Regions from separate parts of the Clostridium sp. TJA038 genome, predicted to be linked through region 3. Evidence: riboswitches for the same ligand, from Rfam matches in the RefSeq annotation. Region 3 holds a riboswitch; each other region holds the start of a gene.
What was found. Region 3 has a riboswitch for cobalamin ahead of AC4FQV_RS09750 (energy-coupling factor ABC transporter permease). Riboswitches for the same ligand answer to the same signal wherever they lie in the genome.
Positions count from the first base shown of each region.

Region 1: linked by a shared signal. The riboswitch ahead of AC4FQV_RS05150 (ABC transporter substrate-binding protein) and the one ahead of AC4FQV_RS09750 (energy-coupling factor ABC transporter permease) in region 3 are both predicted to bind cobalamin.
Region 2: linked by a shared signal. The riboswitch ahead of AC4FQV_RS04545 (sirohydrochlorin cobaltochelatase) and the one ahead of AC4FQV_RS09750 (energy-coupling factor ABC transporter permease) in region 3 are both predicted to bind cobalamin.

Region 1 covers NZ_JBZEFA010000001.1:1,094,751-1,105,180, reverse strand. Annotated here, with positions in the region: gene AC4FQV_RS05170 (bifunctional adenosylcobinamide kinase/adenosylcobinamide-phosphate guanylyltransferase) at 1-243, shown strand, start outside; gene AC4FQV_RS05165 (histidine phosphatase family protein) at 249-893, shown strand; gene cbiB (adenosylcobinamide-phosphate synthase CbiB) at 896-1,843, shown strand; gene cobD (threonine-phosphate decarboxylase CobD) at 1,840-2,904, shown strand; cobalamin riboswitch at 2,985-3,162, shown strand; gene AC4FQV_RS05150 (ABC transporter substrate-binding protein) at 3,411-4,328, shown strand; gene AC4FQV_RS05145 (FecCD family ABC transporter permease) at 4,315-5,346, shown strand; gene AC4FQV_RS05140 (ABC transporter ATP-binding protein) at 5,352-6,107, shown strand; gene AC4FQV_RS05135 (Dph6-related ATP pyrophosphatase) at 6,118-6,771, shown strand; gene AC4FQV_RS05130 (cobyric acid synthase) at 6,780-8,243, shown strand; gene AC4FQV_RS05125 (class I SAM-dependent methyltransferase) at 8,421-9,587, shown strand; gene AC4FQV_RS05120 (5'-methylthioadenosine/adenosylhomocysteine nucleosidase) at 9,766-10,430, shown strand, end outside.
Region 2 covers NZ_JBZEFA010000001.1:967,973-978,402, reverse strand. Annotated here, with positions in the region: gene cbiE (precorrin-6y C5,15-methyltransferase (decarboxylating) subunit CbiE) at 1-590, opposite strand, end outside; gene cbiD (cobalt-precorrin-5B (C(1))-methyltransferase CbiD) at 634-1,710, opposite strand; gene AC4FQV_RS04550 (precorrin-8X methylmutase) at 1,730-2,362, opposite strand; gene AC4FQV_RS04545 (sirohydrochlorin cobaltochelatase) at 2,365-3,204, opposite strand; cobalamin riboswitch at 3,328-3,505, opposite strand; gene AC4FQV_RS04540 (3D domain-containing protein) at 3,724-4,965, shown strand; gene AC4FQV_RS04535 (hypothetical protein) at 5,011-5,337, opposite strand; gene AC4FQV_RS04530 (SH3 domain-containing protein) at 5,468-8,110, opposite strand; gene AC4FQV_RS04525 (GGGtGRT protein) at 8,465-9,466, opposite strand; gene AC4FQV_RS04520 (iron-sulfur cluster assembly scaffold protein) at 9,500-10,192, opposite strand.
Region 3 covers NZ_JBZEFA010000006.1:3,013-13,442, reverse strand. Annotated here, with positions in the region: gene AC4FQV_RS09785 (N-acetylmannosamine-6-phosphate 2-epimerase) at 95-760, shown strand; gene AC4FQV_RS09780 (N-acetylneuraminate lyase) at 799-1,665, shown strand; gene AC4FQV_RS09775 (sodium:solute symporter family protein) at 1,751-3,274, shown strand; gene AC4FQV_RS09770 (NanQ anomerase/TabA/YiaL family protein) at 3,374-3,826, shown strand; gene AC4FQV_RS09765 (ROK family protein) at 3,959-4,846, shown strand; gene AC4FQV_RS09760 (MurR/RpiR family transcriptional regulator) at 5,021-5,857, shown strand; gene AC4FQV_RS09755 (hypothetical protein) at 5,893-6,282, opposite strand; cobalamin riboswitch at 6,497-6,694, shown strand; gene AC4FQV_RS09750 (energy-coupling factor ABC transporter permease) at 6,957-7,700, shown strand; gene AC4FQV_RS09745 (energy-coupling factor ABC transporter substrate-binding protein) at 7,700-8,011, shown strand; gene cbiQ (cobalt ECF transporter T component CbiQ) at 7,995-8,765, shown strand; gene AC4FQV_RS09735 (ATP-binding cassette domain-containing protein) at 8,780-9,637, shown strand; gene AC4FQV_RS09730 (hypothetical protein) at 10,341-10,430, shown strand, end outside.

The DNA.
Region 1 (10,430 bases), on a different contig from region 3:
GATAAATTTATTTATTTTAATTCATTAAAAGGAAAGAAATCCTTAAGTTTTTTTGTAGATAACAAGGATTTATTAAAGGATAAAATATTAATTTGTGATGAAATATCCTCGGGAATAGTTCCTTTGAAAAAAGAGGAACGATTATGGAGAGAAGAAACAGGAAAAGTTTTACAGTTACTTTCTAAGGAAAGTGAAGAAGTTTATAGAATATTTTTTGGAATAGGAACAAAAATTAAAGGATGATAAAAATGATAATTTATTTAATTAGGCATGGCAAGACTTATTGCAACGAAAATAAACTTTATTGTGGAGTAAGTGACATCCCTTTAAGTGAAGAAGGAAAAAAAGAATTAAAAGATAAAAGAGAAAATAGTATTTTACCACAGTGCAAAATAAACTTTACAAGTGGTAAAAAAAGAGCTAATGAAAGCTTTAATATTTTATATCCAAATAAAGATTATGAAGTTATGAAAGATTTTTCAGAATATAATTTTGGAGATTTTGAGTTAAAGTCTTATGAAATGTTAAAAAATAATAAGGATTATTTAGACTGGATTTTAGATGATAAGAAAGAGGTTTCTTGTCCTAGAGGAGAATCAAGAAAAGACTTTGAAAAAAGAATGAAAAAAGCACTTTTAAATTTAATTTCAAAGCTTTATAAAGAAAAGGAAAAGGAAGCTTTAGTTCTTTGTCATGGAGGAAGTATAGCTTGTATTTTAGAGCTTTTTGAAAAAAGTAAATTAGACTTTTATTCTTATCAACCTAAATGTGGATGTGGATATAAAATAAAGGTTGAATATAATAAGGATAACTTAAACAAGGACTTTTCAAATTTAGAATTTGAAAAAGATATATTAGATAACTTAAAACTAGAAATAATAGAAAGGTTTTAGAAATGATAAAGATTATAATAGGATATGTTTTAGATTTGATAATAGGAGATCCTAATAATCCCTACCATCCTATTAGGTATATAGGAAAATTAGCTTCTAGTATGGAGAAGCTTTTTAGAAAAATTTTTAAAAAAAATCTTAAGGTTGCAGGTTTTTTTGCATGGCTTTTCATAGTTTTTATAACCTTTATAATTACTTTAGGAATTGTACATATTGCAAATAAGATTAATCCTATTTTAGGAGTGTTAGTATCAGGAATACTTATTTATTTTTGTATTTCTGCTAAGGGACTTAAAGTTGAAGGACTTAAAGTTATTAAGATTTTAAAAAGAGGTGATATAAATAAGGCAAGGGAGCAATTATCTTTTATTGTAGGCAGAGATACTAAGAACTTAGATGAAGAAGCTATAGTTAGAGCAGTAATTGAAACTATAGCAGAAAATATGTCAGATGGTATTATAGCACCTTTATTTTTTGCAGGAATTGGTGGGGCACCTTTAGCTTTTTTATATAAAGCAGTAAATACTTGTGATTCAATGTTTGGATATAAAAATGATAAATATAAAGATTTTGGATTTTTTTCAGCTAATTTAGATGATTTATTTAATTATATCCCAGCTAGAATAACAGCCTATCTTATAATTATTTCATCTTTTATTTTAAGATTTAATTGGAAAGATAGCTTTAAAATATATAAAAGAGATAGATATAACCATTCAAGTCCTAATAGTGCTCATCCAGAAGCTGCTGTAGCTGGGGCATTAGAAATAAAACTTGGAGGAGAAAATTATTACTTTGGAAAACTTGTTAAAAAGCCAACTATAGGAGATTTTAAAAAGAAGATAGAAATTTTAGATGTTTATAAAACTAATAAAATATTAAGTATGGTTTCTTTTTTAGGAATGGTTTTAGCCCTTATTATTAGATTTATTTTAGAGGTGATTATATGAATTTAGGTCATGGTGGTAATGTTGAGGAAATAAAAAGGCTTTATAATTTAAAGGAAGAAGAAATTATTGATTTTTCTGCTAATATAAATCCTTTAGGCATAGCTGAAAAAGTAAAAGAAGCTATAATTAAAGGAATAAATCACATAGAAAGATATCCAGATATAACTTACTATAATTTAAAAAGTGAAATCTCTAACTTTGAGGAAGTTTCTTTAGAAAATATAGTATTAGGAAATGGAGCAGCAGAGGTTATTTTTAATATAGTAAGAGGAATAAAACCTAAGGAAGCTCTTATAATAGCACCAACTTTTTCAGAATATGAAGATGCATTAAATTCTATTAATTGTAAAGTGAATTATTATCTTTTAAAAGATAAGTATTCATTAGATGAAGATTTCTTAGGTGAAATTAAAGAAGGTTTAGATATTATATTTTTATGTAATCCAAACAATCCAACAGGTGCTTTAATTTCTAAAGATTTTTCCTTAAAGGTTTTAGAGAAAGCTAGAAAATTTAATATTACTGTAGTTTTTGATGAATCTTTTTTAGATTTTGTTGAGGATAATTTTAAATATTCACTTGTTAAAGAATTAGATAAGTTCAATAATCTAATTGTTGTTAAATCTTTAACTAAGCTCTTTGCTTTTCCAGGAATAAGATTAGGATATGGATTATGTTCTAATAAAGTTTTTTTAGATAAAATTAAGGAAGTAGAGGTTCCCTGGAGTGTAAACACCTTAGCAGATTATGCAGGAAGAGAAGCCTTAAAAGATAGAAGTTATATAAAAAGAACTGTAAATTATGTAAAGAAAGAAAATGATTTTTTATATAAGGGTCTTAAAGAGATTAAATATATAACTCCTTTTAAAGGGGCTGTAAATTTTATATTTTTTAAGGTGCATAAAAATATAAATTTAAGAGAACAATTAATTAAGAGAGGTATTATAATAAGAAGTTGCAATAACTATAAGGGACTAGATGATAGTTTTTATAGAGTAGCTGTTAGAACTAGAGAGGAAAATAAAAGGCTTTTAGAAGCGCTTGCACAGATTGAAATATAAATCATTTATATATTAAAAAATTTTAATATTAAAGCTTATAAAGAGTGTTTGACAAGGATAAAATATAATAATATAATCAAAATGATTAACTAATAATTGGTGCGATTTTCGCTTAATAGGGAATGAAGTTAAAGTCTTCAACTACCTCAGTAACCGTGAAGCAGACAAAATCTCAATATGTCACTGCAAGCTTGTTGTGGGAAGACGAGATGGAGGATGAAGCAAAGTCGGGATACCTGCCTTTTATTTAAGTACTACTGTCTTCTGAGGGTAGGATAGTAGGGTGCGTAGTACCTAAATATGCCTAACATACCTTCTTTAGTGGTATGTTTTTTTATTTTCTACGTAGTAATCTAAGCCTCAAAAAAATATTTTAGTTTTTAAGTTTTATGAACAAATATTTGATTTGTTGAGACTTAGGAAAAATTAAATAATATAAGTTTCATAGGTTAAAGAAATTTCCTTCATAAGCTTAAAAAACTATAAAGTAAAATTGGAGGAATAGTATGAAAAACTTTAAAAAAGTATTGTCATTATTAATGATAAGTATGATGGCATTACTAATCTTTACTGGCTGTGGAAGCAAGACAGTAACCATGAAAGACATGGAGGGAACTGAATTTACAGTACCTAAAAAAATTGAAAGAATAGTTTCAACGGCTCCATCTAATACTGAAATATTAGTTGGTTTAGGTCTTGCTGATAAAATAGTTGCTGTTGATACGTATTCTGCTGATGTTAAGGGATTAAATCCTGATATTCCTAAAATAGACTTTAGAAATCCAGATGCAGAGGCTATAGTAGCACTTAAACCAGATGTAATAATAGCTTCAGGACATAATAGAACAGGAAAAGAAGATCCATTTAAGGCTTTAAAAGAAGCAGGAATACCAGTTGTATATATTCCAACTAGCGAAAGCATTGATGGAATATATGAAGATATTGATTTCTTAGCTAAGTTAACAGGAACAGAAGCTGAAGGAAAGAAAATGGTTGATTCTATGAAGAGCGAAGTAGATAAAATAAAATCTATAGGCGAAAAAATAAAAGACAAGAAAACTGTTTATTTTGAAATTGGCTCTGGCTCAAAACTTTATAGTTTTGGAAATGATACTTTCTTAAATAACTTATTAGATATAGTAGGTGCAGAAAACATATTTAAGGATGAAAAAGGATGGATATCTCCAAGTGAGGAAGCTGTAATAAAAGCTAATCCAGATGTTATATTAACAAATGAAAGTTATATTGAAAATGCTACAGAATTAATTGCTAAACGTCCAGGTTGGAATTCAATAACTGCTGTTAAGGATAATAAGATATTCTTAGTAGATAATAATGCATCATCACGTGGAAGTCAAAATGTGGTAACTGTATTAAAACAAATGGCAAAGGATATTTATCCAGAAGAGTATGCAGGAATCTAAAAAAAGAAAATTGCTAATATTACTATCTATTCCATTAGTTATATTAGTATTATGTATCGGAACTTCCTTTGGAAGTTCCGATATTAATATATGGGATACTATCTCTATAGTAGGAAATAAGATTTTAAATATTCCTCTTAGAGCAGGTATAAAACCAGAGGACGTAGCAATTATTTGGGTAATTAGACTACCAAGAGTATTATTAGCTTTTGGAGTTGGAGCTTCTCTTGCTGTTAGTGGAGCTATAATTCAATCAATATTAAAAAATCCTTTAGCCTCACCTTATACCTTAGGAGTATCTTCAGGTGCTTCTTTAGGTGTTGGAGTATATATAGTTCTTGGAATTTCAATTCCTTTTATAGGAAACTTTGCAATGCCTGTTATAGGATTTTTATGTGGGGTTTTAACTGTTTTTGCAGTTATAATTTTTTCAAATAAGGTAGATAAAGGGCTTTCAAATAACACAGTAATATTAGCTGGTATGGTTTTATCACTTTTTACTAGCGCTGTGTTAACTACAGTAACATCCTTATGTAGTGAAGATTTAAAGGCTATTACAATGTGGCAAATGGGTTCCTTTGCTATGAAAAGTTGGTCATATGTAATTGCAGGAGTTCCCTTTTTAATAATAGGTATTTTTATGGCCGTAAAATATACAAGAGAAATGGACATACTAAGTTTTGGAGAAGAAGGTGCTAAGGCTATAGGAGTTGAAACTAAAAAGGTTAAAAAGTCTTTACTTATAGCTGTAGCAATTTTAACAGGAAGTGCTGTTGCTTTAAGTGGTGTTATAGGATTTATAGACCTTATAACTCCTCATATAGTTAGAAAAGTATTTGGAGCAAGTCATAAAGTTGTAATTCCTATGTGCATAGCCCTTGGGGGAACGCTTATGGTTTTAACAGACTTAGTTTCAAGAACACTAATTGCCCCTTCTGAATTACCTGTTGGAGCAATTACAGCTTTAATTGGAGCACCATTTTTTGCTTATCTATACTTTGGAAAAAGAAGTAGGTGATATTTTTGTTAGAAGTTAAAAATTTATGTTGTGGATATGATGGAAATGAAGTAATTCATAATATATCCTTTAGCGTAGAAAGAGGAGAAAATATCTCTATAATAGGACCTAATGGTTGTGGAAAATCCACAGTCTTAAAAGCTTTAGCTAACCTAATAGAGTATAGTGGAGAAATAAAGTTAGATGGTGTAGAGATTAAGAATATAAAAAGAAAAGATTTAGCTAAGAAAGTTGCTTTAATGAGTCAAAATTCTGAAGTTTATTTTTCTTACACTGTTTTTGAAACTGTTTCTTTAGGTAGATATGCTCATATGGAGGGTATGTTTGCTAGCCTTACAAATCATGATAGAGATATAGTTTTAAGATGTATTGAAAGTGTTGGGCTTTTAAATGAAAAGGATAGATTAATAAATGAACTTTCAGGTGGGCAACTTCAAAGGGTTTATTTAGCTAGGGTTTTTGCTCAAGACCCAGAGATATTACTTTTAGATGAACCCACAAATCATTTAGACTTAAAATGTCAAATAGAAATTTTAAGTCATATAAATAAATGGACAAAAGAGAAAAATAAAACTGTTATAGGTGTTTTGCATGATTTGAATTTAGTTCAGATGTTTAGTGAAGATGCACTTTTGATAAAAGAAGGCAAAATCTATAGTAGTGGAAAAGCACAGGACATATTAAATAGTCCTAAGATTAAAGATGTATATAAGATAGACATAAGAAAATTCATGCTAGAAGCATTAGAAAGATGGAAGTAGGTGTAAACAAATGAAAAAGAAGTTTGTAGTATCATATAGTTGTGGAAAGGATAGCACATTATCTTTATATAGAATGATAAAGGAAGGACATGTTCCTGTAGCTTTATTAGTTACTGTAGATAAGAAGGTTTTAAGAAGTTGGTTTCATGGAATACCAAATAAATTATTAAAAGATGTATCAAAATCTTTAGATATACCTTTAGTTTTAGTTGCAAGTAATGGAAAAGAAAATTATGGTGAAACTTTTATTGAAGCTTTAAAGAAAATAAAAGAAGAAAAAGGTGCTGAAGCTTGTGTTTTTGGAGATATTGATTTAATGGCTCACAGAACTTGGTGTGAAGATAAATGTGAGAAGGCTGGACTTGAAGCTATTTTTCCACTTTGGGAAGAAGATAGAGAAAAATTAACTTATGAATTTATAGATAGTGGATTTAAAACTGTAATTAAAAATGTAAAATTAAGTATTCTAGGAGAAGAGTTCTTAGGAGAAGTTTTAACTAAAGAAGTAGTTGAAAGATTAAAAGCTGCAGGTTCAGATGCTTGTGGTGAAAATGGAGAATATCATACCTTTGTTTTTGACGGTCCTTTATTTAAGGAAAAAATAAGCTTTGAAACTGGAGATAATATATTAACTGAAACTCATGGATTTTTAGATATTAAGTAGGTGTTTTTATGAAGTATAAAAGTATAATGCTTCTTGGAACAGCATCTTCTGTAGGAAAAAGTACTGTTGCAGCAGCCTTTTGTAGATATTTTAAAAAAAGAGGATATAGTGTTGCTCCCTATAAGGCTTTAAATATTTCTTTAAATTCCTTTGTTACGAGAGATGGGGATGAAATTGGAAGAGCTCAAGTTGTACAAGCTGAAGCTTGTGAAATTGAGCCTAAAGAATATATGAATCCTATTCTTATGAAACCAAGTGCAGGTTTTAAAACTCAAGTAATAGTTAGAGGAAAAGTTTATTGTACTATGGATGCTTATAAGTATAAGGATTTAAATAAGTATCTTAAGGAGAAAGCAAAGGAAGCTTATTTTGATATTTCAAAGGACTATGACTTAATAATTTTAGAAGGTTCAGGAAGTTGTGCTGAAATAAATTTAAGAGAAACTGATATTGCAAATATGCATACTGCTAAAATGGCAGATGCTGATGTTATTTTAGTGGCTGATATAAACAGAGGAGGAGTTTTTGCTTCTATTGTTGGAACTATAATGCTTTTAACTGAAGAAGAAAGAAAAAGAGTTAAAGGGGTTATAATAAATAAATTTAGAGGTAAAAAAGAATTTTTCAAACCTGCCATGAAGCAGATTGAAGAAATAATAAAAATACCTGTTTTAGGTGTTATGCCTTATTTTGATTTGGATATAGAAGAGGAAGATAGTGCTTCTATTAAATTGAAAAAATATGAAAATAGTAGTATAGACATAGCAATAGTTAAGTTGCCACATATGTCAAATTTTACTGACTTTAATGCTTTAGGAAGAATAAAGGATGTAGGAATAAGTTATGCTGAAAATCCTAAAGATTTAGAAAAAGCAAATATGATAATAATTCCAGGAAGTAAAAATACCATAGATGATTTAATTTATTTAAAGGAAAATGGTTTTAAAGATGCTATAATAAATGAAAAAAATAAAGGTAAGTTAATATTAGGTATATGTGGAGGATATCAAATATTAGGTGAGAGGATAATTGATTCAATTGGAGTTGAAGGAGATATTAGAGAAGAAGAAGGTTTAGGCCTTTTAGATATAACAACTTCATTTAACAAAGAAAAAACAACAAAACAAGTTACTGCCTTTGACTTAGAAGGAAATATATTTACTGGTTATGAAATTCATAATGGCGAGAGTATTCCTACTGTTGAAGAAAATATATGGTTAAAAGAAAAATGTGGAAATGTTTTAGGTATGAAAAATACTGAAGGAAATGTTTTTGGTACTTATATTCATGGAGTTTTTGACTATGGAAGTTTTGGAGAAGAACTTATAAATAAGTTGAAAAAAGATTTGAATATAGAAAAAAGCGAAGAAATAGATTATAAGGAATATAAACTTAGCCAATATAATAAGCTTTGTGAACTTTTAGAAGAAAATATAGATATGAAGTATGTTGAAAATTTAATAAAAAATTAGCTTTAAAAAGAGTATTAAGTAAAATTACTTAATACTCTTTTTTATTAATTATATTTTCCTATTTGATATATACCTAAATCTTATGTATTATATATATATATCAAGTTAAGTTTAAGTAGTATTTAAACAAAGATAAATTTAAGCTTAACTTTAATAATATTTATAAGGTGAGTTTTAATGGATGATTTAATAAAAGCAATTGATGAAATTACAAGGGAAGAAATCATAAAACTAGTTATTAGTAATAAGGTAAAGAAGGATAATGAATATAAAAAAATAGTTTTTCAACTTAAAGAAAAAAATAAAGAAGAATTTTATCAAATAGAAAAATATACTGAAAAACAAGTTTTTCATGAAAATATAGAAAAAAAAGAGCTTAAAAAAAGAGCTAAGGAGCTTTTTATTAATGATTATAAGCAATTAAATGCTTTCTCAAAGGATAAGTGCTTTGACCTTAAAGTTTCTAAAAAAGGAAAGGTTTTCTTAGGGGTTAAACAAAATAAAGAGCCTTTAAAAGAAATAAAAAAAGAACATAATAGAAAGAAAAATTACATATTAGAAGAGGGAATGATAATAGAACCTCTTATAGACCTAGGGATTTTTACTAAGGAAGGTAAAATCATAAATTCTAAGTATGATAAATATAAACAAATAAACAGATTTATAGAGATAATTGATGATGAAATAAAAAAGATAGATAAAAAAGAACTTACAATTTTAGACTTTGGTTGTGGTAAATCTTATTTAACATTTATATTATATTATTATTTTACTAAGATAAAAGAAATAAATGTTAAAATGATAGGATTAGACTTAAAAGCAGATGTAATTAAGAAATGCAATGAAATAGCTAAAAAGTATAATTATGAAAATTTATCTTTTGAGCTAGGAGATATAAATGGATTTAAGTATAATGATAAAGTTGATATGGTAATAACTTTACATGCCTGTGATACAGCTACTGACTATGCTTTATATAATGCAATAAAATGGAATAGTAAAATGATATTTTCAGTTCCATGTTGTCAACATGAATTTAATAGTCAAATAGAAAGTGAAAAATTTTCTATACTTACTAATTATGGCATAATAAAAGAAAGAGTATCTGCTCTTATGACAGATTCTGTTAGAGCAAATCTTCTTGAGGTTTTAGGATATAAAACTCAACTTTTAGAATTTATAGACATAGCACATTCTCCTAAAAATATATTAATAAGAGCAGTAAAAGGAAATGTTTCTAAAACAAAAAAAGAAAGGGCTTTAAAAGAGGTTAATAATCTTTTAGAAGAATTTAATTTAAGTCCTACATTATATAATCTTTTAAAGAAGGATAATTTAATATAGTCAAAAAACAGAGAAAATATATATTTTCTCTGTTTTTTTATTTGTTTTTATTTTTAAAATTTTATTAAAAATAAATTAAAAAATACTTGAAATTATTAAAATGTTATGTATAATTATTTGTGTAATAACGAACTATTAATTCTATTTATACTATATAGTTCGAATAAGGAGGATAAAATTGAATATATTAAAAAAACTAGGAAGTGTATTATTAGTTACAATTATTTTAAGCTTCACTTTAATTTCTTGTGGAGAAAGTAATAATTTAAAAGAAGAAAGTAAGGGTAAAAATACAATAGGAATTATAGGAGCTATGAATGAAGAACTTGAAGTTCTTCTTAAGGATATGAGCAATAAAAAGGAAGTTAAAATAAATGATTTAACTTTTTATGAAGGTGATTTATGGGGACAGCATGTTGTAGCTGTAGTTTCAGGAGTTGGAAAAGTTAATGCAGCTTCATGTACTCAAATATTAGCAAGTAATTTTAATGTAGGTTCTTTAATAAATATAGGTGTTGCTGGAGGAGTATCAAAAGATATATATCCTGGAGATATAGTTATAGGAGATACATATGTACAACATGATGTAGATGCTTCTGTTTTTGGAGATAAATTAGGACAAATTCCTAGAATGGATGTATATGATTTTAAAGCAGATGAAAAATTATTAAATTTAGCAGTAGAAGCTTCAAAAAATATTGAAGGAGTTAAGACTTATGTGGGAAGAATAGTATCTGGAGATCAGTTTATTGCAGATAGTAAAAAGGTTGAATCTTTAGAGAAAGACTTTAACGCTAAAGCTGTTGAAATGGAAAGTGCAGCTATAGCACAAGTGGCATATCT
Region 2 (10,430 bases), on a different contig from region 3:
GATAAATCCCCATACTCTTTATTTAATATATCTTCTGCCTTACCAAAGGTTATTCTCTCCTCTTTATAAGACAAATTTTCTCCTACATATAAAGTAGCATCAATAGAATTTTCTATTAGCTTTTTACTTAAGGTAATTGGAGTGTTTTTTTTATCTGTTAACCAAATAGATAATTTGTTTTCCCTAACAATTTTTATAAAATTCTCTTCCCTTCCATGCATACTTCCTACAAAAGCATTATTCCATGGCTTTTTAAGTTTACATGTTAAATACTGAAAAGAACTTATTCCAGGTAAAACAGAAACTTCTCCCTTATAATTTTCACATATATAGTTTGTAATGCCATAAAAGGTTGGATCCCCTGATGCCACTATAGATATTTTTTCTCCCTTATTATTATTTAAAAAATCTATAATCCCTTTTAGGCTTTTTACTTTTTTTAATTTATTTTTTTCTATAAAACTTAAAAACTTTAAGCTAGAAATTGCTCTTTCAAATCCAATTATATAATCACTATTTTCAATTTCTTTAAAAACCTTAGGAATTATATAATCTTCATGTCCTGGTCCTAAACCGAGTATTTTAACCAAAGCATCCTTCAACCTTTCCTAATTAATAAGTACCTTTAAAGCTTTAAGACTTATATAAAAGCTTCATATCCTTAGCCCCATAGTACATTAAAATATTAAAATTAGCTTCTCCATAAGCGTATATATCTAATCTTTTTAATATTTTTTCTCCTATTCTTTCGTAAAGATTTTTAAAATCATCTCCAAGAAGCCTTACAACACCTTCACTAGTTTTTTCTTCTAAAACTTTTTCTACAAGAGATAAATCATATCCCATTAAGGTAAGCTCTAAAGCTATAACTTCTAACCTTACATCAGATACTCTACTATGGGTATTAAAACAACCAAAGGCAATCTTACTTAATTTTCCTATATGACCAACTATAGTTATATCCTTTATTCCAATGGCTAAGGCACACTCTATAGAAAAGCCTACAAAGTTAGATATAACAACTATATTATCCTCTTTATGCCCTCTTTCTTTTAAAAATCTTTCTCCCATATTTCCAAAAACAAAAAATAATTTATTATTTTTTAAAGCTTTTTGTCTTATTTCAATACGTATAGATTCTTTTAAAGCTTCCTCTGACATTGGATAAACTATTCCTGTTGTACCAAGAATTGATATGCCATCTACTATTCCAAGTCTAGGGTTAAATGTTTTCTTAGCAATCTCTCTCCCTCTTGGAACAAAAATTGTTATCTTAACTCCCTTTCCCTTAGGCAGAACACTTAAGACCTCTTTTTTTATCATTTCTCTTGGAACAGGATTTATAGCACTTTCTCCCTTTTTTACAAAAAGACCTTCTTTTGTAACAACTCCAACACCTTCTCCTCCACAAAGAATAAAACCCTCTTCTATTTCTTCTGCCTTTGCAAAAATTTCAAGTCCAGAAGTTGCATCTATGTCGTCTCCTCCATCCTTTATAACAGAACAGGAAACTTTATCTTTACAAAAATTTATATTATGTATCTCTAAATTAAGTTTTATATTTTTAGGAGTAGTTATATCTATAGAGCTTATGTTGTTTTTATTAAAAAGCATATAGGTTGCTGCCTTAGAAGCTGCTGCTGCACAGGAACCTGTTGTATAGCCACACCTTAGTTTTTTGCCTCCACTTTCTACATACATATCAAACATTTGTTATACCTTCTTTAATTTACATTTCTCTTTTGTAATTCATATAAAGTAAAGCATTCATTATAGCTGCTGCTACAGTACTTCCACCTTTTCTTCCTCTAACTCTTATATAAGGAGTATTAATACTCTCTAAATCTTCCTTACTTTCACTTGCTCCTACAAAACCTACTGGTACTGCAATTATAAGTTTTGGCTTAGCTTTTCCTTCTTTTATAAGTTCTCTAAGCTTAAATAAAGCAGTTGGTGCATTACCAAAAACAAATATATCTACATTTTCCTTTGCTGCAAGTTCAACCCCTGCCATTGACCTTGTAATATTATTTTCCTTTGCCATTTTAAATACTTCTTCTAATCCAACATAACATTGAACTGATGAATTTAATGCCTTTAAAGCTCTTTTATTAATTCCAGATAAAGCCATAGTTGTGTCTGTATATATTTTAGCTCCGTTTTTTAAAGCAGATATTCCAGCTTCGATAGCATCTTTGCTTATATCTATTAAATCTTCATACTCAAAATCTGCCGTAGTATGTATTACTCTCTTTACTATATTTAGTTCTTCCTCTGAAAAGTTCCTTTCATTTTTCATTTCTGAACCTATAATTTCAAAACTTTTTTCTTCAATTCCCATAGGACTTTTCATATAATCCATTATTATTTTCTTCCTCTCTTGTGTTTCTTTTTAGTTTCTCCAAGACCTTTGTAGGTTTCCTTTATAACATCATTTATCCTTTGTATATATAAGTTGCAAAACTCATCATATTCTCCTAATCCCTTTAAGATTACCTTAGCAGAAACTCCTGAAGCTTCAAACCTACTTTTCCATGAATCCTCTTCCTCTGAAGCCATATCATTTTTAGCATGGTCTCCTGCTACAACCATTAAAGGAATTATAGTTATTTTATTAATATTGTTTTTCTTAACTCTTTTTAAAACATTTGAAAAATTAGGATATCCCTCTACTGTTCCTACAAAGACATCATTATAATCCTTATCTTCTAAAACAGATTGTAAGCATCCATAAACAGCATTAGATGGATTTGCACTACCATGTCCTACAAAAACACAAGGAGAATTTTCTTCAATTAAATTCTTCATAGTGTCTATAAAACAAGAATAATCATCAGGACCTCCTTCAAAGCCTTCATAATAAAAAATAGGTCTTCCTATTTCTATTTTTTTAAACATAGGTCTATTAATATCTACCATATGTTTTATGTAATCAAATTCTTCCCCAGGAATAATATGAAGTGGCTGAACTATAACTTCTTCATACCCTTCTTCTCCTAACTTTTTAAGAGCATCTTCTGGAAATAATACCTCCATATCATATTTTTCTTTTAACTTTCTAACTATCATATGTGAAGTAAAACTTCTAAAAACATCATAATCTTTAAAGCTCTCTTCTATAGAATCTTCAATTTTTTTTATAGAGTTATTTATTGCCTCTATATGACTTGTTCCAAAACTTACTACTAATATAGCTTTTTTCATTTTTCACCTCTAAAAACATTAAAAATAAAAAGCATCTGTGCTACAAAGAACAGATGCTTTTGAATCAAAGTAATTATTTTCCAAAATTATGAACAATAAATACTAATCTCTTCCCTCCGAAGCTTAGTTTATAAATTTTAGGCAGGTATCCTGACTTGAGGCTTATCCTTATTTCACCCTTCCCAATTTTTTAAAATCAGTGGCTTATAGAAACTCGTATCCTCTTACAGTAGCGGGGGCTGTAGTGGATTTTAACCACTTTCCCTTTTAATCAAATCAAACCTAAAAATACAAAATATTATTTTTTTTAATTATAATATATAATTTTAATTATTTCAATATAAGGTGAATTTCTTATTTTTTATCTTTGTAGTATAATGTAATTGTTAACTTTTTCTTACCATATTTTAAATCTTTAAAGGTTAAATTTGTGTTACAATTACCTTTTGTGTTATAATTCAGTAAAACGTTATGAAATACACTTAAGTTGTGGAAAATTTAACTAAAGGAGTGTAGTTTATGCAAAAAAGACTTTTATCAGCGTTAATCGCTGCGTCAATTACTTTATCAACTAGTAGTGTGGTTTTTGCTGATACAGTAAATGACAAAAAATCTACAATAGAGGAGAATAAGGTAAAATATTCACAGTTAGATAACCAAGTTATTTCCCTAAACTCTGAAGTATCAAAGCTTAATAATGAGATTGAAGAACTTAATTCTAAATTAGAAGAAAATAAAGCTAAAATGAAAAGTACTGAGGAGAATTTAAAAGAGACTGAAGAGAAAGTAGACACTTTAAAAGCTGAAATAGAAGATAAGCAAGAACTTTTAGGGAAAAGAATGCGTGCTATGTATAAGGGGCAAGATACTATGAACCCTATAGTATTTTTACTTAAATCAGAAGATTTTTCTGATTTACTAACTAGAGTTGATGCTCTTGCAAGAGTGTCTGCCTTAGATAGAAACCTTATAAATAGTTTAGATACGCAAAAAGATTCTCTAAATAATGATATAGAAAAACTAGAGAGTGATAAAAAAGAACTTAAAGAACTTAAGGCTTCAACAGAAACCTCTCTTAAAACTTTAGACAGTAAAAAATCTGAAGAACAAAAGAAAATAGAAGAATTAAATAAACAAAAAGATGCTGTTTTAGGAGTTATTAAAGATAATGAAATGTCATTAATTTCTCATTCTGTATCTATTATAGATTCTTCTTCGTCCCTTTCGGAACTTGAAAGTGCTGTAAGCACATTAAACCAATTAATCCCACAACTTAACATTGATTCTGTAAAGGATGTAGCTAACAAATCTTTAGAGGTTGCAAATAAAAAAATTCAATCTATAAAGGAAGAGGAAGCTAAGAAAAAAGAGGCTGAAAAAGCTAAAAGCACTTCCTCTAGCTTAGGAAATTTAAATAATGTTAGCTCAAATCAATCTAGCAGTAGTGAAAGTAGTGATGGAAAATATAAAAAGACCATGTCTATGGAAGCTACAGCTTATAGTGGTGGTACTTTAACTGCTATGGGGCTTAGACCTGTTAGAGATCCAAATGGCATAAGTACAATAGCAGTTGACCCTAATGTAATACCTTTAGGTTCAAAAGTTTTTATACCAGGATATGGATATGCCATTGCTTCTGATACTGGTGGAGTTATAAAGGGAAATATAATAGACCTTTATATGAACTCTCATGAAGAATGTATAGCTTGGGGTAGACGTCAAGTTACAGTTCATATTGTAGCTTATCCTGGCGAATGGTAAAAAGTAGACAAGCTTAAAATAAAAAAGATAAGGAATATTTATTCCCTATCTTTTTTTACCCCTCCTGCTTTTTTTATAACTCTTTTTTCCTCTCTTAAATCCATTTAATAAGATAAAAATAAGAAAGAAGCTTATTATTATAATGATTCCTAAAACTATAAAATTAAAAAGGTCCTTAAAATCTAAACCGAAATTACCTAGAAAATTTTTAAGCTTTATTGTAGCCTTAAATAGCCCCCATAAGACTATGGTAAATAGTATTCCTACAGAACTTGCCGTAACTCCAGCTTTAGACCTTTTAAAAAGGCATATAACCCCTATTAAAGCAAAGACTATTATAGCAAAGATAAATTTCCAATTTAAAATATCCAAAAGGTTACTCCTAAAAATATTTTCTTAATATATTACTTTATAAAGTATTTAATTATTCTTATTTCCTATAATAAATAAAAAAATAAAAAGCCTAAAATAGTAAAAACTATTTAGACTTTTTATAAATTTCTTATCCTAAAAATCTAGGCAAATCAAAGGTAAAATTATTATCTATATATAAATCCTTATAAGAGGACATAATATCTGCAATACTTGAAGCGTACCAAGGAGTTGTAGCATATTGATGCCATATATTATCTATATTTTGATTATATCTCATCTTATACAAAGTGTTTTGTTCATACTTTGAACTATGAACATAGTTTAGAGAAAGAAACTCTGCAGCACCTTTTATAGCACTATCAACACTTGTCCATCCTCTATTATAAGCATAAGTAGTTCCTAAAATTAAAGCTCTATTAGGAAATACTGATGAATTATCCTTTGCTCCTATTCCAAAAAGATTATATACAGTAACAGGATTTTTTAATTTAATCATTTTATATCCAACTAATTGTCCTGCTCCATTATATATAGGACTACTTTCATCTGCTATTTCTGTAATTGTTACACCCTTTGCTAATTTGCTTGTACCATTTCCAGTCTCATGAAGACATTGAGCAACTAAGAATATAGGATCCATATTAAAGGCCTTAGCAGCATTTACAAAAGCTTCTCCTTGACCACTTAATACTCCTTTATTATTAAGTCTACTACTTAAAGCAGAAACATTTATATCTCTAAATTTATCTACTCTTAAAAATTGTAAAGTGTTAGTAGATTTTGCTGGGTTTATATACTTTTCAAGGTCTGAATAAGAATAGCTAACAGGATTATTCTTTTGTTGAAGTCTAACATACTTATCTAAAGTTACATTATAATTTGTTTTAGATGAATTTTGTATATCTAAGTTAGGGTTTAATCCCCCTTCTTCCTTTACTATTTCTATATAAGATTTATAAGCATATCCATCTTCTCCTCTATAAATAACCTTATAGAAATCGCCTTTTTCTCCTATTACTTCAATTCTTTCTCCATTACCTAATACTCCTATAATTTGAGAGGAAGTATTTGCTTCACTTCTTATATTTAATCCTTTTGTAGCTGTAACCACACCTATTCCTACAGTAGTTTCTGGACTTTCTGGTCTTTCTTCTCCCTCTGTGTCCTCTACTATTCTTACATATTCCTTTGATACGTAAGCACTAGAACCTTTAAATTCTATTTTATAGAAATCTCCTTCTTCTCCTATAATAGTTACTCTATTTCCACCACTTAAGCTTCCTATTATTTCACTACTTGTACTAGCTCCTTTTCTTACATTTAAAGAACTACTAACTTCTACTACTCCATTTTTCTTTGAAGTATTTGTATTATTATTCTCTGGACTACTTGGTTTATTTTCTTGTTCTTCATTTCCTGAAGCTTCACTTATTTTTACATATTCCTTTGATACATATCCATAGGAATCTTTAAAATATATTTTATAAAACTCTCCTTCTTCTCCTATAATAGTTACTCTATTTCCGCCACCTAAACTTCCTATTATTTCACTACTTGTACTAGCTTTCGCTCTTACATTTAAGGAACTATTAACATTTACTACTCCATTTTTCTTTGAAGCTTCTACTGCTTGTACTTTATTTGTATCTTCTGCTTTATTTGATTCTTCCTCTATATTATTTTGTTTTTCTTCTATATTACTAGCATTTTTAGCCTTAGCTGAAGAACCCTCTATTTTAACATATTCCTTTGATATATAAGCACTAGAACCTTTAAATTCTATCTTATAGAAATCTCCTTCTTCTCCTATAATAGTTACCTTACTTCCTTTATTTAAACTTCCTATAGACTTACTATTTACAGTTGCCTTTTCTCTTACATTTAAGGAACTACTAACCTCTATTATTCCAATTTTATTTAAAGAGTTGCTTTCTAACTCCTTTGAAGTTTCTTTCTTAGGATTTGACTCCTCCTTAACTTCTTTTACCTTTTTATTTATTTCACTTTTTGAAATATAGTCTGCGTAAACATATCCATAGGAATTATTAAATTTTATTTTATAAAAATCCTTTTCTTTATTTATTATATCTACCTTATCTCCTGCTTTTAAGCTTCCAATTATTCTACTATTATTAGTAGGGGCTTGTCTCACATTTAAAGAGGTATTTACATTAACAAAGCCATTTCCCTCAAATAAGTCCTTCTTAGTAGCATTAATTTCTTCTTCATCATTATATGAAAGTAAATTTACATACTTACTGCTTACATAGGCTCTTCTTCCATTAAAATCAATTTTATACCAACCATCATTAGACTTATCTAATACGTTTATCCTATCATTTTTATGTAATGTTCCTATTACCTTGCCATTTGCATTTGGACTGGTTCTAACATTTAACTCTTTTGTAGAAATTAAACCAATATTATCTTCTTTTAATCCATCTCCCAAAACTTTAATATTACTGCTTTCTACATAACCTACAAAATCTTTATAAGAAACCTTATAAAACTTTTCTGAAGTTTTATCTAATATTTTAACCCTTGAACCACTTGGTATTAAAGTTATTACATTATATTCCGAGCCTTGACTATTTCTTAAAGCTAAATCTTCAAATGAAACAACTTCTCCAAAAGAAGTTCCTTCTGTGGCTTTTATATTTTGTAAAGAGTCAAGGGGTTTTGCATCAACTTTAGTGGTTGTTGTGCAAATTAAAGCACTAGCACCTATTGCAGCACCAACTATTAGACAACTTAATCTATTTCTCTTCATATTACACTCCCTTAATAAAAAAATTTGAAATCTTATAATAAACAATAAAAAACCCATTCTAACTTAATTTAACTTTAAGAAGGTAATGAATTTCCCTAATTATTTTTATTAGTATTTCTACTATTATTATACTTCCTAAAATAAAATAATCCAATATTATAACCTAAATCTTTTTAAAAATCTATCTATTTTGTTTACTAAATTAAAATATATATATGAATTTTTAATTTTTATTTTTAAAAAACTAGTAATTAATTAAATTTATAATAAAAAAGCACACACTATAAGACATAAATCTACATAGCGTGTACTTTTATTTCTTTTAAAATAGAATCAACTAAAAGTTAAGTTCTATTATTTGTTCATTGCTTCTTCTACAGCAACAGCTACAGCAACAGTAGCTCCTACCATTGGGTTGTTACCCATACCGATAAGACCCATCATTTCAACGTGAGCTGGAACTGATGATGAACCTGCAAATTGTGCATCTGAGTGCATTCTTCCCATAGTATCAGTCATACCATAAGAAGCTGGACCTGCAGCCATGTTATCTGGGTGAAGAGTTCTTCCTGTACCACCACCTGATGCTACTGAGAAGTATTTCTTACCTTGTTCAACACATTCTTTTTTGTATGTTCCAGCAACTGGATGTTGGAATCTTGTTGGGTTAGTTGAGTTACCAGTTATAGATACATCAACACCTTCATGATGCATTATAGCAACACCTTCTCTAACGTCGTCTGAACCGTAGCATTTAACCTTAGCTCTTGGACCATTTGAGTATGGAGTTTCTTTAACGATGTTTAATTTACCAGTTACATAGTCAAATTTAGTTTCAACATATGTAAATCCGTTAATTCTTGAAATTATGAATGCAGCATCTTTTCCAAGACCGTTTAATATAACTCTTAAAGGCTCTTTTCTAACCTTGTTAGCTTTTTCAGCTATTTTGATTGCACCTTCAGCAGCTGCGAATGATTCGTGTCCTGCTAAGAATGCGAAACATTTAGTTTCATCTCTTAAAAGCATAGCTCCTAAGTTTCCGTGTCCTAATCCAACCTTTCTGTCATCTGCAACAGATCCTGGAATACAGAAAGCTTGTAATCCTTCTCCGATAGCTTCAGCAGCATCAGCAGCAGTTTTACATCCTTTCTTTATTGCTATAGCAGCACCTAAAGTGTAAGCCCATCCAGCATTTTCGAATGCTATTGGTTGAGTTTCTTTAACGATTGTATAAGGATCTATTCCTAAATTTTCGCAAACTACTTTAGCATCTTCTATTGTTTCCATTCCGTACTTTTCTAATACAGGTTGTATTTGGTTAATTCTTCTTTCATAACTTTCAAATAATGCCATTTTATTATCCTCCTTCAATAATGAATATATAGATTATTCGTGTCTTGGATCTATAGTTCTAACAGCCTCGTCAAATCTTCCGTATTGGCCAGTAGCTTTTTCCATAGCTTCGTTAGCGTTCATTCCTTTAGCTACCATTTCCATCATTCTACCTAAGTGAACGAATCTGTATCCTATAATTTGATCATCAGCATCTAAAGCTACTTTTGTTACATATCCTTCAGCCATTTCAAGGTATCTTGGTCCTTTAGCTAAAGTTCCGTACATAGTACCTACTTGTGATCTTAATCCTTTTCCTAAGTCCTCAAGACCTGCTCCTATTGGTAGTCCACCTTCTGAGAAAGCAGTTTGGCTTCTACCATAAACTATTTGAAGGAATAATTCTCTCATTGCAGTATTTATAGCATCACAAACTAAGTCTGTGTTTAAAGCCTCTAATATAGTTTTTCCTGGTAATATTTCTGAAGCCATAGCAGCTGAATGAGTCATACCTGAACATCCTATAGTTTCTATTAAAGCTTCTTCTATGATACCATCTTTAACGTTTAAAGTTAATTTACATGCTCCTTGTTGTGGTGCACACCAGCCAACTCCATGAGTTAAACCTGAAACATCTTTTATTTCTCTTGATTGAACCCATCTACCTTCTACAGGGATTGGTGCTGGACCGTGGTTTGGACCTTTAGCAATTACACACATTTCTTGAACTTCGCTTGAATACATCATATTCATTTCTCCTCCCTAAAAAATAACTTATAGTAAGAATTTACTATATCTATTCCTCTTAACAACTTGGGACTTTTTATGTCCCTATGGGATATTTAATTACCCTCAATGTCTATTTTAACAAAACAATGGCCATGTAACAATATATTTCTAAAATTTTTTCTAAAAAATCTAAATATTTTTTTATTTTATTAGAATATTTGATAATTATTCTCATATATTTTACCAATTTATTGAA
Region 3 (10,430 bases):
AAAGAAAAATATTTTCAAAAACTATTGAAATATTTTTAGAAAAGGATTACAATAAAAATGCAAAGAAAATAATTTTCAGAAAAAAGGTGATAAAATGTTAGACGTGGTAAAAGGAAATTTAATAGTTTCTTGCCAAGCTTTATCAGATGAACCTTTGCATAGTTCTTTTATTATGGGAAGGATGGCAGTAGCTGCTAAAGAAGGTGGAGCGGTTGCTATAAGAGCACAAGGCGTTGATGATATTAATGAAATAAAAAAAGTTACTAAACTTCCTGTTATCGGAATAATAAAAAGAAATTACGATGACTCAGAGATTTATATAACTCCTACTATGAAGGAAGTGGACGAGCTTCTAAAGACTGATTGTGAAATGATAGCTTTAGATGCAACAAATAGAAAAAGACCTAACAATGAGGACATTAAAGATTTGGTTTCTGCAATACATGAAAATGGAAGATTAGCTATGGCAGATATCTCAACTTTAGAAGAGGGTATAGAGGCTGAAAAGTTAGGTTTTGATTGTGTATCTACAACACTTGCAGGATACACTCCATACTCTACACAAAGTAATAGTGTAGACTTTGAACTTTTAGAAAAGTTAGTAAAAGCGGTAAAAATTCCAGTTATTTGTGAGGGAAGAATAAATACTCCTGAAGACCTTAAAAAGGCTTTTGATTTAGGAGCATATTCAGCTGTAGTTGGAGGAGCTATAACAAGACCACAACAAATAACTAAGAGATTTACTGATATTTTAAAATAAAAGAAATATTAAAGGCATTTTGAGAGGAGAATAAGAACATGAAAGGTATATATTCAGCATTATTAGTTTCATTTGACAAGGATGGAAACATCAATGAGAAGGGATTAAGAGAAATAATAAGACACAATATTGATGTATGTAAAATAGACGGTCTTTATGTAGGTGGAAGTACAGGAGAAAACTTTATGCTTTCAACTGATGAAAAGAAAAGAATTTTTGAAATAGCTATGGATGAAGCAAAGGGACAAGTTAAATTAATTGCTCAAGTAGGTTCAATTAACTTAAAAGAGGCTGTTGAATTAGCTAAGTTTACAACAGATTTAGGATATGATGCAATTTCAGCAGTTACTCCATTTTATTATAAATTCGACTTTAGCGAAATCAAAAACTACTACGAAACAATAATAAACTCTGTTGATAACAAACTTATAATTTACTCAATTCCTTTCTTAACAGGAGTAAATATGTCAATAGACCAATTTGCTGAACTATTTAAAAATGATAAGATTATCGGTGTTAAATTTACAGCAGCTGACTTCTATTTATTAGAACGTATGAGAAAAGCATTCCCAGATAAATTAATATTTGCTGGTTTTGATGAAATGATGTTACCTGCTACAGTTCTTGGAGTTGATGGTGCTATAGGTTCAACCTTTAATGTAAACGGTGTTAGAGCAAGACAAATTTTTGAGGCTGCACAAAAAGGAGATATTAAAACAGCTTTAGAAGTTCAACATGTAACTAATGATTTAATAACTGATATCTTAAATAATGGTCTTTACCAAACAATCAAGATAATTCTTCAAGAACAAGGGGTAGATGCAGGTTACTGTAGACAACCTATGAAAGAAGCTACTGAAGAGATGATTGAAAAAGCTAAAGAAATAAATAAAAAATATTTCTAGGTTTTAAAATAAAATGGATATGTTTTTAGGCTAGCTTTAATTAAGCTAGCCTATGTAAAAATTGAAAAAAAGGGGGAGAATTGGTATGCAAGGATTTACGAAGTTTGATTTAGTTGTTCTAGTTGTTTACTTAGGAGCTGTTCTTTATGCTGGGTTAAAGTTCTCTAAGAAAGAGATGAAAGGTAAAGAGTTCTTCAGAGGTGATGGAACTATACCTTGGTGGGTTACTTCAGTTTCTATATTTGCAACTTTATTAAGTCCAATTTCATTTTTATCACTAGCTGGTAATTCTTATCAGGGTACTTGGATAATGTGGTTTGCTCAACTTGGTATGTTTGTAGCAGTACCTCTTACAATAAGGTTTATTTTACCTGTTTATAGTAGATTAGATATAGATACAGCCTATGAATATTTACAAATAAGATATAAAGATAAAGGTCTTAGAGTTCTTGGTGCTGTAATGTTTATAATTTATCAAATAGGACGTATGGCAATTATAATGTACTTACCATCTATGGTATTAGCAAATCTTACAGGAATAAATGTTTATCTACTTATAATAGCAATGGGTGTAATAGCTATAATTTATTCATACACAGGTGGATTAAAGTCAGTTTTATGGACAGACTTCATTCAAGGTTGTGTACTTATAGCAGGTATCGTATTCGCATTAATATTTTTAATTTGTACAATAAATGGTGGCTTTGGCGCTATTATGAGTGAGTTAACTGAAGGCGGAAAATTCTTAGCTTCACAAGAACCAATTTTTGATGCTAATATCTTTAAAACAAGTGTATTCTTATTAATAGTTGGAGGAGGATTAAATACTTTCTCTTCATATATCTCAAGTCAGGATGTAGTGCAAAGGTTTACTACTACTACAGATATAAAACAATTAAAGAAAATGACTTATGGTAACTTAGTATTATCATTATTTGTAGCAACAGTTTTCTATTTAATAGGAACAGCTTTATATGTTTTCTATAAACAAAATCCACAGTTATTACAAACTGCTCAACAAGACCAAATATTTGCATCATATATAGCATTCCAATTACCAGTTGGTATTACAGGTATAGTTTTAGCAGCTATATATGCAGCAGCTCAATCAACACTTTCAACTGGATTAAACTCAGTTGCAACAAGCTGGACTTTAGACATTCAAAACTTTATAACAAAGGATATGTCTATGGAAAAGCAAACTAAGATTGCTCAGTATATATCTTTAGGTGTTGGGATAGCTGCAATAGCAATGGCAGTAATACTTGCAAATGGTGGAGTAAACTCAGCTTATGAATGGTTCAATGGATTTATGGGACTTGTTCTTGGTGTACTAGCTGGAATATTTGTACTAGGAATATTCTTTAAAAAGGCTACAAAAGCAGGAGCATATGCTGGATTTATAGCATCAGCTATTGCAGTTATAGCATGTAAGTATGGCGGATTTGATGTAAGCATATGGTCATACTCAATTATATCAATAGGTGTTTCAATTGTAGTTGGTATGATAGTTTCATTAATGACTCAATCTCAATTAGCAGATGAAAAAACATTAAATGAAGCAACAATTTACTACAATAAAAATGAAGGTGAATTAGTTAATAATTAATAGAATAATTTTTAGTTAAAGATAGTGTTGACTTTTAGAAGAAATATTTTTCTAAGGGTCAGCACTACTTTAAAATTATAGATTTTAGAGGTGAAAAAAATGATATTTGGGAATTTATTAAATTTAGAGGCTTATGATTATTTACCAAAGCTTGTCAAAGAAGCTTTATTACATGCAAAAAATAATAAGGTAATAGATTTTGAAGCAGGTACTCATGAAATAAAAGGTGATGAACTTTTCTTTAATAGAGTTAATTATACTACAAAGGATAAGGAAGATCGTTTTTGGGAAGGACATAAAAAGTATATAGATGTTCATGTAGTTTTTAGTGGAAAAGAAAGAATAGATTTAAATTTCAAAGAAAATTTAGATTTTAAAGAATATGTAGAGAAAGATGATTTCTTATCCTTTGATGGAGAGGCAAATTCTACAGTAGTATTAGAAGAAGGTGATTTTCTAATTTGTTATCCTGAGGATATACACATGACTTGTTTAAAGGCTGATAAGGAGCCTTCAGAGGTTAAGAAAGCTATTTATAAAGTTATTTTATAATACATTTTTAAGGTTGTACCTGTTGCTTAAAAAATAAACAAAATTAAAATTTTAGTTTATGAATTATAGGCATTTTTAGGTACAGCCTTTCTTGCATATAAAAATTAAAATAAAAATAGAGGTGATTTATATATGAGTTTATTTGCAGTTATAGATATAGGTGGAACTAGCATAAAATATGGAATAATAAATGAAGAAGGAATTTTAGTTGAGACTAATGATAGAGATACTGAAGCTGAAAAAGGTGGCTTAAGTATTATAGAAAAGGTTAAAGAAATAATTCACGAAATGATTAAGAAAAATAAAATAGAGGGTATAGCCGTATCAACAGCTGGAATGGTTTGTCCTAAAGAAGGGAAAATAGTTTTTGCAGGACCAACTATACCTAATTATACAGGGGTTGAAGTAAAAAAAATCTTAGAAGAAGAATTTAATTTACCTTGTTTCGTTGAAAATGATGTAAACTGTGCAGCTTTAGGAGAATTTTCTTATGGTGCTGGAAAGGGAACTAGGTCAATGGCTTGTTTAACAATTGGAACAGGAATTGGGGGAGCTTTAATTATAGATGGAAAGATACTACATGGTTTTAGCAACTCAGCTGGAGAAATTGGTTATATGATAGTTAGAGGAGAGCAAATTCAAGATATTGCATCTACAAGTGCTTTAGTTAAAAATGTAGCCTCTAGAAAAGGTCTTGATACAAGCTTTATAGATGGAAGGTATGTTTTAGATAACTATGAAAAAGGAGATGTAATATGCAAAGAAGAGGTTGAAAAATTAGCAGATAATTTAGCTTTATGTTTATCAAGTGTAGTTTATTTAATAAACCCTGAGGTAGTTGTTTTAGGGGGAGGAATAATGGCTAGAGAGGAAATTTTTAGACCTTTAATTGAAAATAGTTTAAAAAAATACTTAATAGAATCTGTTTATAAAAATACAAAAATAGCCTTTGCAGAGTTAAAAAATACTGCTGGAATGAAGGGTGCTTATTACAACTTTAGATTAAACTATAAACTTTAAAATTAATTTAAAGTTTGTATACTAATATATTTATATAAATTATGGAGCTTATATGACAAGAATGATATACTTAAAATATTATGCTTAACTTAATTTTAAAGGATTTTGCTTTAAATAAGTTTTTAGTATTCCTATAAAATTAAGTTTAATTACTAATAGAATAAGAGGTACTTTATGGGAATATTAGAGCAATTAGAAAATCCAAAATTTAAGGCAACTAAATCAGAAAAAAATTTAATTGAATATATAGAATCAGATTTAGACAATATTATATATAAATCAATTTCTGTAATAGCAAAGGAATCTAGTGTAGGGGAAGCAACAATAACAAGATTTACTAAGAAATTAGGATTTAATGGCTTTCAAGACTTTAAGGTAACTTTAGCTAAGGAAATTTCAAATAAAAAGAATACAAGTATAATAAATTTACATGTTCATAGAGATGAAAGTTTAAAAGAAACTGCTAATAAAATGCTTAAATCTTCTATAAACATATTAGAGCAGACTGTAAAAAATATAGATTTAAATTTAATGTTTAAATGCAAAGATTTAATTATGAATGCTAAGAGAGTGTATTTTATAGGAATAGGATATTCTGGAATTGCAGCTATGGATATAAATTATAAATTCATGAGAATTGGGTTTACAACTATACCAGTAACAGATAGTCATACAATGGTTATAATGTCTTCAATTACAAATAATGATGATGTTATGGTTGCAATATCAAACTCTGGTACAACTAAAGAGGTTTTAAAAACTGTAAAACAAGCTAAGGAAAATGGAACTAAAATAATAAGCTTAACAGAGGATAGTAAAAATCCATTAAGAGAATTAGCTGACTATGCCCTAACATATACTTCAGCTGAAACTATCTTTGAAACTGGTTCTATATCATCAAAAATTCCTCAAATATTTTTACTTGATTTACTTTATACAGAAGTTATTAAGGAAATGTTTAGTGAGGCAGTTGAGAAGAAAATTAAAACAACAAGTGCTATTTTAGATTAAGAGAATAGGTCACAGTGATTTAACTGTGACCTATTTTATTTTGGTCTTTTTGATAAAGCTATATCAAAACAGGTTATTCCAAAAGCAAAAATAAGAGAAGAAGGTAAAGTTCTGCTTAATCTTAAATCTGGTAAAGGTAAAAATAAATCACCAATAAATCTAAGGATTAATAAACCTACAAATAAAATAAAAAATTTAACTCCTTCTTTTTTTACATCTGAAAAGGTAAAGTGTTTTACAGTACACAAAACTCTTATTAATATATATAAAGGAATAATAATTGCAAAGATAGCATAGGCAGTAACGAAGTTTAAAGTAGCTTTGCTTGGAATGTCTCTATATATTACAAAGAGAGTTGCTATAGTCATCATTATAAATAAAGAGTAAATGATTCCATCTAAAGTACGTACATTTCTTTTTTTCAATTTAATTCCCCCTAAATAAATTTTTTCTTTATTATGATTATACACAAAATTTTAACAATTGAACAACTGAATATATTTACAGAGAGGTTACTACTACCTTAAATTAAGCTAAAATCTACTTTTAATTATAATATTTAATAGTATTTATATAAAAAAATTAATAGATTAATTGTAAATAAAGCATATATGCTATATAATGTTAAAGTATTGTAAAAATAAATATTTAAAAATAGGTTAAAAGTTCATAATTATGAACTTTATTAAAAGGGAAGTTGGGTTTAAATCCCACGCGGTCCCGCCGCTGTAAGAGAGGAGTTTTTTTGTATTTTAAGCCACTGAAATTTATTTTGGGAAGGCAACAAAAAAATTATGATACTTGAGCCAGAAGACCTGCCTATTTTAAAACATCAGTATCCTACGGGAAATAGGAGATGTTGTGCTTTGGTAAGTTATATTTTTATAGATTTGTTATAACCCCCTAGACGCAATGTCTAGGGGTTTTTATATGAGATGAAATTTTTAACAAAACTTTATACTTACAAAACAATAATCAATTTAACTTTTAAATCTAAAAATACATATTAAATTTTAAAGTTATGTTAGAAATATTTTTCTCAATATCACATACAAGTGGGGGACACAAAACAAAATATAATTTAAGGAGTAGAGTTATTATGTCAAAAAGAAATCAAGTATTTATAGGATTCTTATTAATGTTCTTATTAATACCAAGAAGTGTTTTAGCTATGCATATTATGGAAGGTTTTTTACAACCTAAATGGTGTATAGCATGGGGAGTTATAACAATACCATTTATAGTATTAGGATTATTTTCTATTAGAAGTAAAGTTAAAAATAACCCAAGATTAAAGATTTTATTAGCTATGGCAGGGGCTTATGCTTTTGTACTTTCTGCATTAAAGCTTCCATCAGTTACAGGAAGTTGTTCACACCCTACAGGAGTTGGACTTGCAGCTATATTATTTGGACCTACAGCAGCCTCAGTTTTAGGTGTTATTGTACTTTTATTCCAAGCCTTACTTTTAGCTCATGGTGGTCTTACTACTCTTGGTGCTAATACTTTTTCAATGGCTGTAGTTGGACCTTTAGTATCTTATGGACTTTATAAATTAGTGAAAAAACTTAATGGACCAACTTGGTTAGGAGTATTTTTAGCTTCTGCACTAGGAGATTTAGCTACTTACATGGTTACTTCAGTTCAATTAGGACTAGCTTTCCCAGCTGAAGTTGGTGGAGTTATGGCTTCAGTTATGAAATTTATGAGTATATTTGCAATAACTCAAATTCCTTTAGCTATAAGTGAAGGAATATTAACAGTTATAATTTTTAACACTATAGAAAATTATGCAAAAGAAGACTTAATGGAACTTAATATTTTTGCAAAGGGGGTAAAATAATGAAAAATAAAACAGCATCAAAAAATATTATATTATTATTATTAGTTGTATTTATAACTATAATACCTTTCTTTGTAGCTAGTAATGGAGAGTTTGGTGGTTCTGATGACCAAGCAGAAGAGGCTATAACTCAAATAGATGAAAGTTATGAACCTTGGTTTTCTCCTTTATTTGAACCTGCAAGTGGAGAAATAGAAAGTTTATTATTTGCTCTTCAAGCTGCAATTGGAGCAGGAATAATTGGTTTTGGAATAGGTTACTTAAAGGGAAAAAAGAAAGTGGAATTAGAATTAAATGATGAATATAGATAATTATGCTTATTCATCTAAACTAAAAAATATTAATCCTACAGAGAAGATATTTTTTGCATTAACTACCTTATTTGTTTGTCTTTTTGCTAATAATTTTCTAGTATCTATATGCACAATAGCTATTATGAGTTTTTTAATAATTAGAATAGGCAAAACTAAAGTTAAAGTTTTTTTAAGGTTAATGACTGTACCTATAACTTTTTTAATAATTGGAATACTAACAATTGTTATAAGTTATTCTTTAAACAAAGGACAATTTTTAATATCCTTTAGATTTTTTAATGGATGGATTGGAGTTTCAAAAGAAGGTATAAATCAAGGAGCTAATATGTTTTTAAAAGTAATGGGTTCTTTAAGTTGTTTATACTTTATATCTTTAACAACTCCAATGATAGATGTAATATCTGTTTTAACTAAGATGAAAGTACCTAGTTTTTTAATAGAACTTATAGGGCTTGTTTACAGGTTTATATTTATAATATTAGAAACATCAGAAATGATGTTTATATCTCAAAATTCAAGACTTGGATATAGGGATATAAAAACATCTTATAAATCTCTAGGAGCCTTAGCATCAACTTTATTTATCCGTTCCTTTAAAAGAGCTAATGATTTATACACAGCTTTAGAAGCTAGAGGGTATAATGGAGAAATTAAAGTTATTGAAGAAGAGGTTGAAAAGAGAAATTACATATATATAATAACTATATTAATTAATCTTATTTTTATAGGAATAGCTATATTTTTTAAATAGAGTAGGAGGATTTTATGGAAGAGTATATATTAAAAGTAGAAGAGCTTAATTATAATTATTCAGATGGAACTCATGCTCTAAAAGGTATAAATATGAATATAAAAAGAGGAGAGGTTACAGCTATATTAGGGGGAAATGGTGTTGGAAAATCAACTTTATTTCAAAATTTTAATGGCATATTAAAACCCTCTTCAGGAAGAATACTCTTTAACAATAAGGAAATAGATTACTCAAGAAAAGGAATAATGAAACTTAGAGAAAACATAGGAATTGTTTTTCAAGACCCTGATAATCAACTTTTTTCAGCTAGTGTATATAAAGATGTTTCCTTTGGTGCTATTAATATGAAGTTGCCAGAGGAGGAAGTGAAAAAAAGAGTACATAAAGCTTTAAAAAGAACTGGAATAGAGCATTTAAAAGACAAACCTACACATTGCTTAAGTTTTGGACAGAAAAAAAGAGTAGCAATTGCTGGGGTTTTAGTTATGGAACCTAAGGTATTAATATTAGATGAGCCTACAGCAGGATTAGATCCTCTTGGAGTATCAGAAATAATGAAATTATTATTAGAGATGCAAAAAGAATTAGGAATAACAATAATAATAGCCACTCATGATATAGACATTGTTCCGTTATATTGTGATAAGGTTTTTGTTATGAAAGAAGGAAAAGTTGTACTAAGTGGAAATCCTAAGGAGGTATTTTCTAAGAAGGATACCATAAGAAAGGTTAATCTTAGATTACCTAGAATAGGGCATCTTATGGAGATTTTAAAAGAAAAGGATGGATTCTCCTTTGATGAATTAGACTTAACTATAGGACAGGCAAGAAAAAGAATAAGTTCTTTTAAGAGTAAAATTTTTAAAGATTAATATTTAATTTAGATTTATTTAAGCATTTAGACACCTATCAAAGTATTTTGATAGGTGTCTTTTTTAGTAAATAATAATAAAATAAATAAGTTTATTTTATTGTTATAAATATTAAAATGATAAAATATACTTAATATTTCTATTATAAATTAAATTTGTGCATATGAAATAATTTTGATAAGATAAAATAGTTACTTTTATGGGATATAAAATAAAAAATACTAATTTTCTAAAAAAAATTCAGTAAAAATTTTTACTGATTTATTTTACTATTTTTAATTTGAAAAAGAAAAAGTTTCATTATTTAAAAGTAAAATTTCAAAATAATTACATTACATAAAAAATTTCTAAAATAATGAAATTTTATAATTTAAAAATATTTTCTATCTAATAAATATATAGAGTAAAATTAAAAATATATAATAAAAATTAGTCCATTTAGTAAAAAATACATAATAATAAGAAAAAAATCATGAGAAATAGAATATATTGTATAAAAAATCATAACTCTGTAATAAAAAATTATGGTCGAATTTTGTAATTCTAAAATTATTTACTAATTATGAAAATGATTTTAGAATATATATAAGGCTATTTGTTATATTTTTAAATACATAGAAATAATGTGATGAATTGTCTAAAAAATAACATATTAAATTTTAGGGGATGATATTAAAAGATTAAAGAGGGAGAGTATGATAAAATGTTTACTAATGAGTTAAAAGATTTATTATCAGGTTTATATCAGAAATATGGCTGTACTAAGGAAGTGCTTCAACTTAGTGTAATGGTA